Regions from separate parts of the Pseudoalteromonas maris genome, predicted to be linked through region 1. Evidence: riboswitches for the same ligand, from Rfam matches in the RefSeq annotation. Region 1 holds a riboswitch; the other holds the start of a gene.

Region 1 (4,979 bases):
ATTCATTAGAGTCTGTGTCGGATTATATCGTTGGTGCTGCGTTGAAGATTAAACAAGCTACGGTCAGTAATTTAAAAGAAATAAGTAAAATTCAAAGGAATGCCATTTGAAATCTACAACCATTTTTTCAGGCAAGGAGCACGAGTGGGTCGTGTTCGGACGAGATGACTCCAAAGCTGAGCGCATCATTGATACTAACCAATATTTGATAAAAACAACGTCTCAAGCGATGCTGTTGGACCCCGGCGGTATCGAATTATTTTCGCCTATGCTCGCCAGTGTGCTGCAGCATATAAAGCTTGAGCAATTGACCACATTATTTGCATCTCACCAAGACCCTGACATTATCTCGTCATTGGGCTTGTGGGATAAAACCATTCCCAATGCCAAGCTCTATGCTCCGTGGTTGTGGGAAGGGTTTATCCGTCACTTTGGCATGGACAATATTCGTTATGAGTCAATTAAAGATGAGGGCGGAAGTATTGATTTGGGCCCCATAAGTCTGCGTTTTATCCCGGCGCATTACCTCCATTCTTCCGGTAACTTTAACGTCTACGATGCCAATGCGCGCATTTTGATGAGTGGAGATATTGGTGCGGCTCTAGAAAAAGGGGATGTGCCTATGTTTGTGGAAGACTTTGGCCAGCATGTGAAGCATATGGAACTTTTTCACCGTCGATGGATGCCCTCTAATACAGCAAAGAACAACTGGGTAGCGCGTGTACGCGAACTGGAAATCGATATGTTGGCGCCGCAACACGGTCGTATTTTTAAGGGTGAAATGGTCGATGAGTTCTTAGAGTGGTTTGAAAACCTCAGTGTTGGCCAAGCTTGTTAGGGCGTGTTGATCTTTGCTGTTTATTTTTGCAGCAGTCACTAGGGTGCTATACCATGAAAAAAGCAGCCAATTGGCTGCTTTGGTCTTATAACATCAGGGGGCCAACAATGTGGTAATGCTATGGTGAATGTTAAGGTTCACCATAGGTAATCAGTTAGTGCACTTATTACCTCTACACGGTTTCTCGCCGTCACCACCGCCAGAGCTGTCGCTGGTTACTGTAACCTGCGCCCAGTTACTCCAAGGTGATGCGCCCACCGTATTAATGGCGCGAACGCGATAACGAAATACTCCAGTATCACTACTGTCTACATAGCTTGTTGTATTTTCACCAGTTTCAGTAATAAACGTGGTTGCACGCCATTGCCCGTTTTTATGCTGCTTTTCACGCTGGATCTCAAAGCCCGTTTCATTGTCACTGTTGTCACCCCAGTGCAACGATGCGCTGCCATTTTGTCCATCTGTTGCAACTAAAGATGAAGGCGTCGCAGGAGGCAGTGGTTCAGCAGGTGTCGTTGCACATAACGAGGCTGAAGGTAAGGTCATGTTGTTTGCTAAATCCTTCGCTTGCACTGTGAAACAATATTGCGTCTGAGCTGATAAGTTCGAAGCGCTAAACTGAGTACTGTTTTGCCAAGCGCTGTCAGTGCAATTTGTTGTGCCTTGAGTGCAAGAGAACAAGTAGCTCACCACAGCGCCATTATCGTCAATTGCAGTTGTGGCTTGCATCGTGATTTGGTCATGACTAATTGCATTTGGAGCGATTGCAAATGTCATCGGGTTTGGATCCGGTGCTGTTGTATCGGGTGCTGTGGGTGGCACATACCCTGATAGATAATAGTGCCCTTGGCTTGCATAGTTGCTCACGTACGGGCCTGATGCGCCGTAGACTTCAAGTGTATAAACCCCCTCAGCCAAGTCCAATGACAATGACGCGTTGGAGTCACTTTGTCCATCTGTTGCGGCAATCACATCGCCCTGTGCGTTATAAAGACGCAAGCCAATGTCTAAGTTGGCGCCGCGGCGAGACTCACGCGTAAAAGCATCCCATGCCGGGTTGGCGTTGAATTGCGCTGCCCCTGTGCCCGCACTGAATTGGAACCAGTCGCTGTCACCTTGTTGTATGGTGCCTTTGTTTGCCATTTGTGCGTTGCTTGGATCGGCTTCGCGGTTGGTCGCACTGAATTGGCCAAATTCATCCATAGTGAGTGTATTGGGGGACGTTTGTGTGCCTTCGGTGTCGCTAGATGCACCAAGTTTAGAGGTGATAATAGCGATATCATCTTGAAACTGGTTGGCATCGGGGTATTCACCAATACTCCATTGGGTAATATTTTTTCTATAAGAGTTGCCCATTATTGGCGCCCAACTATTCACATCTAGGTTTTCACCTAAGCCACTGAAATAGGAGGTTGTTGATGTGCCATCATGACTCAAACCAAGGTTATGGCCTAGCTCGTGAGAGCCAGCTTCAGCCATGGTGTTCGCAGCACCGGATGCAAGGCGGTTGTAATAGGCAAACGCAGGTTGATATTTGGTATAATCGCTACGTCCCCAGACATTCACATAAGCAACGCCTCCAGCCCCTTGCGAAGGCATCGCTATGCCATTGGCATCAGTGTCTTTGGTAAATAATACCCAACCCGTGTTAGGGCCAAAAGTCGCTGGTGCTTGTGTCGTCACATTTATATCAAACGCGGCAAAATCATCCGCCATACGCGTCCAAATCTCGTGGATACGAGCACGCTCTGAATCATTAAAAGATGCAGGGTCGCCATCTAAGTCATAGGGAAGGGTGGCATAGCTGGTGCCGCCGCCCCAGGCACGGCCACTCACCTCACCGCCGTCAAAATCTAGGTAGACGGTGTTTGCAGCCGCGGGTTTGCTGTGCAAATTGAACACATCAATTTCAGGTAAGGTTTGGGTGCTAGCTTGCACTGTTGCAGAGGGTGCTACGCTCAAACCCATCTCAACATAATAGATTTCGCCGTTGTCATCAGCTTCGATAAAGTCAGTATCAACAACTGGGATACCAAGGGAGCTGAGCTTGTTTAATACCTTCTGCTGAACGGGGGCAGGTAGCTTCGACAAACTTGTTTTCAGGCGGCTGTGTGGCAAATTTTCCACAGCTTGGTAGGGAATGTTTGCTTGGTTGCTGGCAGAGTTTGCCGCAGCGCTTGTGCTTAATGCAAAGCTGGTTGCCATCGCCAAAGTGCACAGTGCCAATGGTTTATTAGGTTTCATGTGTGATGCTCCAAATACAGATCCATAGTCATTTGGAACGCAAAGGTAGACCCAGCGACATTAATCCAAGCTGAGTGCTAGCAATCCCGCTGTCATAGAGTGTTCCCCCTTAGACCGGTGACTTTGCGTCCTACCCTTTCGGATAGTTTGCCAAATTAGCGTGTTGCTAAAACGTTACTCAAGCCTAGCAAGGGTCATTAAAAATTCCAACATGAATTATTTAAAATAGGAACATAGTGCTAGGGTGTGTTGACTTTTGCTGTTTGTTTTTGCAGCAGTCATTGAGGGTTATTGGTAATAAGTTCGTTGCAACCGCTTTTGTTTCTTGTAACCTTTAAGGGTACGGTATATGTTTAAATAACGAGCAGTGAACTTTCACCGTTCACTACAGGACTCTCAACATTTCATAATAATTCAAATACCGCATTAATTGAGTGTCTTGCATGTGTTGCGCAGTCAGCGGCTCAATACACGCTCACCATTTCAATGATGTTGATACTGCGCAGCAGCGATGAAATGGCGAACATGGATAGACGTTAAATGAGGTACTCAACGATGAGCAATATACGAATAGCTGTTGCGGATGATCATCCGCTTATTGTGTTTGCCATAGAGCAGACGTTAATGCGCACCTGGCAGAATTTAGAGATTGAGTCAGCCCACTGTTACCACCAATTATTTCGCCTCATAGAGCAGCATAAGTCGCAATTAGCACTGCTGATCCTTGATTTGTCTATGCCAGGAAGTGAAGGCGTTCAGGGTTTGGAGTATATCTGTACAAATTACCCCGATATACCCGTTGTGGTGATAAGTGGCCATGACGATTTTGAGAGTTGTACGAAATGTTTAAATGCTGGTGCTCAGGAGTTTATTTCGAAAACGGAAGTGGCCGATGTCATTACTAATGTTGTAGCGCGCTACCTTGGAAAAGACAACGCTAAACGAGCAAATCAAAGTAATAAAACATCAGCTGATGATACTCTTCAGTCCCTGACTCCAAGTCAGCAAAAAGTACTACTGCTCATCGCGAAGGGTTTGCGTAATAAAGCCATAGCTCGCGAGTTGGGCATATCAGAAAAAACCGTTCGCGTTCATGCCAGTCGAATCTTTAAACAATTGGGTGTTGAAAATCGCACAGAAGCCGCGATGAAACTAAAGCGCACCCCTGAAGTAATTTAGTCCACTCGGCGAAAGTTTGTATAGGGTAATGCAAATGATGTACATCAACAAAGTACCCGTAATAGGTAATTTGTTCAATATATTAATATAAAATAAAGGCTTACACTCAAATTATGCAGCCAGTAAGGATGATGTGTCATGAAGTGTTGCAGTGTGGCCCTTACAACTGTTTGACAAGAGAAGCCATGACTCTGAAGTGAGCTTGAGAGTGTGGCAAACATTACAGCAAGTAAGTTGAATTAAGAATAGGGAGGACGTAATGGTCCATTCAAATCTCAAAATGCTCTCGGCTATTGTTTTAGCCAGCGCATTGTCAACAGGATGTACGTTAGTTGGTGAACATAAATATACAGGTGGTGGCACCATGGCTTCTGCCGGTGGTGACAAAAATGCTGTATTTACATTTAATGTCGAAAATTGTGATGGCGAAGATGTGAAGGGGCGAGTTAATTATATCGACCATTCAGCTATTGATTTCGAAAATATTGGTGGTGTGAGTCTCAATGCACAAGTTGATAACTTCGGTTACTGCACCATAGATATTGATGGCTTTTTAAATAATGAGCCTTTGTGTAATTGCGAGAACCAATACGAAGCGCAATTTTCTTATTCGTCCAAGAATCCCAGCGCTCAAGGTGATGGGACAGGTTTTGTTTGTTTTTTTGATACAGGTGAAGGAAAAGGGAACTTTCATGGCGCAATTACCGCGTTTTATATA
Region 2 (4,979 bases), on a different contig from region 1:
AGTACGTCTACGACATTTCCTTGGCGTATGAGCAGATAGCCACCAAGTTGCTCTAGCTGGTTCGCCAAAGAGCGAAGTGCTTGGGCAACAAAAACAAACTGACGTTTACTGGTGTCAGGCAATTGCCAGTATTGCGGTTCAATAACATAAACACACAGTATTGGTCTCTCGCTTTGAGTTGCAAAATGCAGCGCTGCGTGGTCTTGAAGGCGTAAGTCACGCTTTAACCACACTAGATTAATCATCTAGTACTCCTTTGAAGAGCAATGGGTAGCGCCTTAGCCGTTTACCAATATAGTCATCGCTGAGTATTTGTGAGCATATCTGTTCCACGTCTTGATGAGCCGCGAAAACCCAGTCAAAGCGCTCTATCGCAGTGAGGAATCCACGCTTTAAAAAGGGTTGTTGTCTATAGTGCTGCAGATTTGCCCTGATGATTGACAGCTTGGTGGGATCGTTACGTAACGCATCTACGACTTTTTCAATGTACTGTTGAAGGTGAGCAGGTGTGGGCCTGTGCCTGCGCGAACGATGCACGTGTGTCGAACTCCTGTTTTAAGTATTGGTCTTTGATACGTGCAGCGGCGTTACTTAAGATCATTGCAAATGCGCGATACTCTCAAGTTTCTTCATGAAGTCCTCTTTGTTTTTTTCGTGCTGGTAGTCGAGATGATAAGTATTGTGAAAACCAAAACGCAAAATCACACCACTGCCTTCGAGATAAACGGTGTAGCCATCGGTATCTGAGTACGCATACAAGCCCTCAAAGAGTTTGCCTTTGTCTGTTTGTTCTCCGTGTTTTTGAATATGCTCATACACATTGAGTAGTGTTTTCGTGTCTATATCATTTTTCATAACCGGTCGCTCCTTGGAGAGTTGCTAATAACGAAACATTGCACGTAGTATTAAAGACGTATACGCCTTAAATGGAAAATAAGTTTGCAAATTCAGGTATTAGGTAGCAGTTCTGGCACCCCAACACGCGATCGCAATGTGTCGGCTTACGCCGTATTTAGAGAAGACCAAAAGCCATGGTATCTAGTGGACTGCGGAGAAGGAACACAGCATCAAATTCTTAAGAGCGCGCTGTCGTTGTATCAACTCGAAGCGATATTTATTACTCATAAGCATGGTGACCATTGTTATGGATTGCCGGGCTTGATTGCCAGCGCTGGCTTATCTGGTCGCACAGAGCCATTGTTCTTGATAGCACCTAAAGAGGTGTTGGAATTTATCGACAGTGTAATGCAAATGACTGACCTAGCGTTGCCATTTGAACTCACGTTTATGCCCATTGAATCGTATAGCAGCAACGCATTTTCTTGGCTAAAAGTCCAAACATGCGCACTAAAACATCGCGTGCCCAGTTATGCGTTTAAGTTCACTGAAACGCGCATTCAGCGCAAACTTAATATTGAAAAGCTCAGCGCTGATGGTGTAGGCAGTGGTCCCCACTATAACCGCTTGCAACGCGGTGAGAATGTGACTTTTGAGGGGCGTGATTTACGCAGTGATGACTACACGTTTTTAGCATGGCAGCCCAGAGTCATGGTGATTTGTGGCGATAATGAGGCGCCCAAATGTCTCGACTCCATCATCGAAGGAGTGCATCTTCTCGTTCACGAAGCCACGTTTTTAGCGGCAGATTTGCGTAAAGTCGGCTTTCACACGGGCCACAGTGACGTAGAGCGAATCAGTGAATACGCTCAAAAAAAGCGGGTGCCATACTTATTGTTGACGCATTTTAGCGCTCGCTATGGTGGACAAGTGTGTATGGATAAAATTCAGGATGTGGCGCAGCAACGATACACAGGGCGGCTGTTTTTAGCGGCAGATGGGATGACAATAGCAATGGATAAAACCGCTCACTGTGCGTTAGTGCGCAGTTGCTTCTAAGTGCCGCGGTGTTTGTGATGTGCACCAGCACATCTTTTTGAGCAGTACTTTACTTCATCCCAGTTGCGCTGCCATTTTTTACGCCAAGTGAAAGGGCGCTCACAAATGGGGCATATTTTCGATGGAAGGTTTTGTTTTCTGTGTGCCATTAGTGCCACTAACTATTTGCCATACTTCACATACGGGCAGCGAATGACCCTAAGATCACTGTTGTGAGTGATTGATTAGTGGCACAAAATCACAGCTGTTTAGGTACAAAGCACACAATTTCATTACTTGTTCAGTTTTTCCTGTTAGGCTGAAATTAATTATTATTCGAAGGTAAACAACATGACGCGTTATATCCCACTTACCATTTTGGCACTTAGCTTGGTGTCAGGCCTAGCTCAGGCAAAAGACCACAAAGAAAAACATAAATCGCTTCCGCCGGGCCTTCAGAAGAAAGTCGCAAATGGCGGTGAACTTCCTCCAGGCTGGCAAAAGAAACTGCGCCGTGGTGATATTTTAAGTCGCGATATTTATGACCGAGGCCGTATTATTCAGCCAATCTCAGATGACGGAATTATCGGTATTCAGGTTGATGACACCATCATTCGTGTGATTAACAACACACGTGAAATTGTTGATATCCTCAGTCGCAAACATTAGTGATTAAGTGTATCAATCGGGCACAGCATCCGTCATTGGAGTTAAGATGGCCATAAGGTTGACAATGAGCGGATGTGACAAAGGTGATCACTATCACTTTTATCGATAGTCTTTTATGAAAACGTTCATTTCATAGAACATCGAACTCATTTAAACCTCCATCCTTTGTCGGCTTCGACAGATTTGGCGGAGCATGGAAAAAATAATTTGTTTTTTAATCTTTGTTTTTTCTGAGACTTAAAGATTTGTACAAAAAAACACCAATTTTATACTTGATGTTTTTTTGTACATATTGCTACACTCCAATGAGCGTCACAGCATAGTTGTGCCGCTACCCACATTCGAAAGCACTCTCGAAAACGGCAAACATCAAGTAATTGATGGACGCAAAGCCACAGGCCCTACTTTAAAAGAGGGTGGCTGGGTTACCGAAGGAATGCGTTTTAGAGCTCAGTATAACTGGGAGCTTTCGAAGTTATTGAAAACTTTGAGAGGTTCTAGTTGTGAGATCTATTCTTCGCACTGAAACGTCTACGAACACCACTTCATCAGCTGGTAAAGCTTGCGCTCTTTTCGCGCTTACGCTTGGTTTGGCTTTTACCACGATGCAAGTACAGGCAACGCCAGTGAACGCGGCAGAGTCTGAAAGCAACAATGTGAAACTGCAAACACTCGAGTTGGCATCTATGGCGGCGGCTCTCAATGCTGCACACGAACAACATGATGCTAAAGCGCAATTAGTGAAATTGGCGCAGCAACGATATGCTAACCAGTTTGAATTGCTTGAGCGCGATCCTAGCGCTGTGTTGCGCACTATTTTGCCACAAGCAAAGCGTAATCAACTACGCGCTGTTTCTGGCGATGCAATGGCAAAAAAAGCATCTATCACAGGGACTCTAGAACTTGTATATCAAGACGCCTATGAGTCAGAAAACGACCGCTTACGCTATTTTTTAAAGTCTGCATCACAGCATACAGAATTGTTTCTACCTGAGTCAGCTCGTGCCCAGCAGTTGCGCTCTGGCCAGACACTGCGTGCTTCAGGTTGGCAATTCACTCAAGGCCACACCTCTCGATTACTGCTTGAGCAAGATAGCAATGCGCTAGAAGTGCTCGCAGTTGGTGAGAGCTCAGCAACAAGCAGCTCAAGCAGTGCATCAGTGTTGAGCGGTACCACAGGTGAGCAAAAAGTGGTGGTACTAGCACTCAATTTCCAAGATAACCCTTCACTGCAGCCTTGGACTACTCAAGAAGTACATGACATGGTATTTGGCCGTGTTAACGATTATTACCAAGAAGCGTCGTACGGACAAACTTGGCTTACAGGTGATGTATTTGGTTATTTCACCTTAGCTTTGAATACGACATGTGATTTTTCAATTATTGAACAGTATGCAGTGCAAGCAGCGGTTGATAATGGTGTTGATTTAAATCAGTACCAACGTCGCGTATACATGTTGCCAAAAAATAGTGCATGTAGCTGGTTAGGCCAAGGAACGATTGGCGGCACGCCTTCTACGTCATGGATCAATGGTGAGCTTAATCTAAAAATTATCGGCCATGAGTTGGGTCATAACTTAGGTTTAAGACATGCTAAACGCCTTAACTGTGGCTTCGACATCTACGATGAACAATGCTTGGTATCAAACTATGGCGACAGCTTAGATGTAATGGGTAAATCAGAAGGCCATTTCAATGTCTTGAATAAAGAGCGCTTGGGTTGGCTCAGTGCTCAATCAGGCGACATTATTGCTATCGATGCCGACGGTCAATATACACTGGAGTCGTATGCCACAGCGAAAGCAGGCCAAGCAAAAGGCTTAAAAGTACGTCGTGGTACAGACGCCACAACATCAGAACCTCTTTGGTACTACCTTGAATATCGTCAGGCTCAAGGCTTTGACAGCTTCTTAGCAGGCAAAGCCGTCACCAACGGTGTGTTAATGCACTACAACACAGCGGCTGAGCATATTGATAGTAGCATCTTGATGGATTTAACTCCTTACAGCTCGCTATTTGACAATGATGATGCAGCGCTAGAGGTAGGGCAAACGTTTGTTGATGCCACCGCGGGAATCAGTGTGACCACACAATGGGCTGATGAAAACGCCGCAAATGTGTCAGTGAGTTTCTCTGCACCTAGCTGTGTTGCTTCTGCTCCTACTTTGAGCATTGCACCGACTACCAGCGCATGGGTAGCACCAGGTACACAGGTAAACGTGAATGCCACTGTAACAAATAATGATAGCTTAGAGTGCGAAGCAGCAAGCTTTTTGGTCTCAACAGCAGTGCCAGCAAACTGGAGTGCTGCTTCTGAATTTGTGAACCTTGCACCAGGTCAAAGTGCGACAGTGAGTTTGTCAGTTATCTCTGACGTGCAAGCTACTGACGGTTTTTATGACCTTACTGTAAGTGTAGTGAACAATAACGATAAT

The links. Region 1 has a riboswitch for cyclic di-GMP ahead of AAEU32_RS14775 (M12 family metallo-peptidase). Riboswitches for the same ligand answer to the same signal wherever they lie in the genome.
Region 2: linked by a shared signal. The riboswitch ahead of AAEU32_RS13735 (Ig-like domain-containing protein) and the one ahead of AAEU32_RS14775 (M12 family metallo-peptidase) in region 1 are both predicted to bind cyclic di-GMP.

What each region holds. Positions count from the first base shown of each region.
Region 1 is NZ_JBMMUF010000013.1:43,900-48,878, reverse strand. It holds gene AAEU32_RS14785 (chemotaxis protein) at 1-110, shown strand, start outside; gene AAEU32_RS14780 (oxygen-binding di-iron domain-containing protein) at 107-838, shown strand; gene AAEU32_RS14775 (M12 family metallo-peptidase) at 989-3,082, opposite strand; cyclic di-GMP riboswitch class I at 3,159-3,244, opposite strand; gene AAEU32_RS14770 (response regulator) at 3,638-4,261, shown strand; gene AAEU32_RS14765 (hypothetical protein) at 4,521-4,979, shown strand, end outside.
Region 2 is NZ_JBMMUF010000011.1:15,319-20,297, reverse strand. It holds gene AAEU32_RS13765 (FAD-binding domain-containing protein) at 1-245, opposite strand, end outside; gene AAEU32_RS13760 (hypothetical protein) at 238-537, opposite strand; gene AAEU32_RS13755 (DUF3081 family protein) at 598-855, opposite strand; gene AAEU32_RS13750 (MBL fold metallo-hydrolase) at 940-1,896, shown strand; gene AAEU32_RS13745 (DUF2256 domain-containing protein) at 1,893-2,045, opposite strand; gene AAEU32_RS13740 (hypothetical protein) at 2,227-2,544, shown strand; cyclic di-GMP riboswitch class I at 2,896-2,977, shown strand; gene AAEU32_RS13735 (Ig-like domain-containing protein) at 3,048-4,979, shown strand, end outside.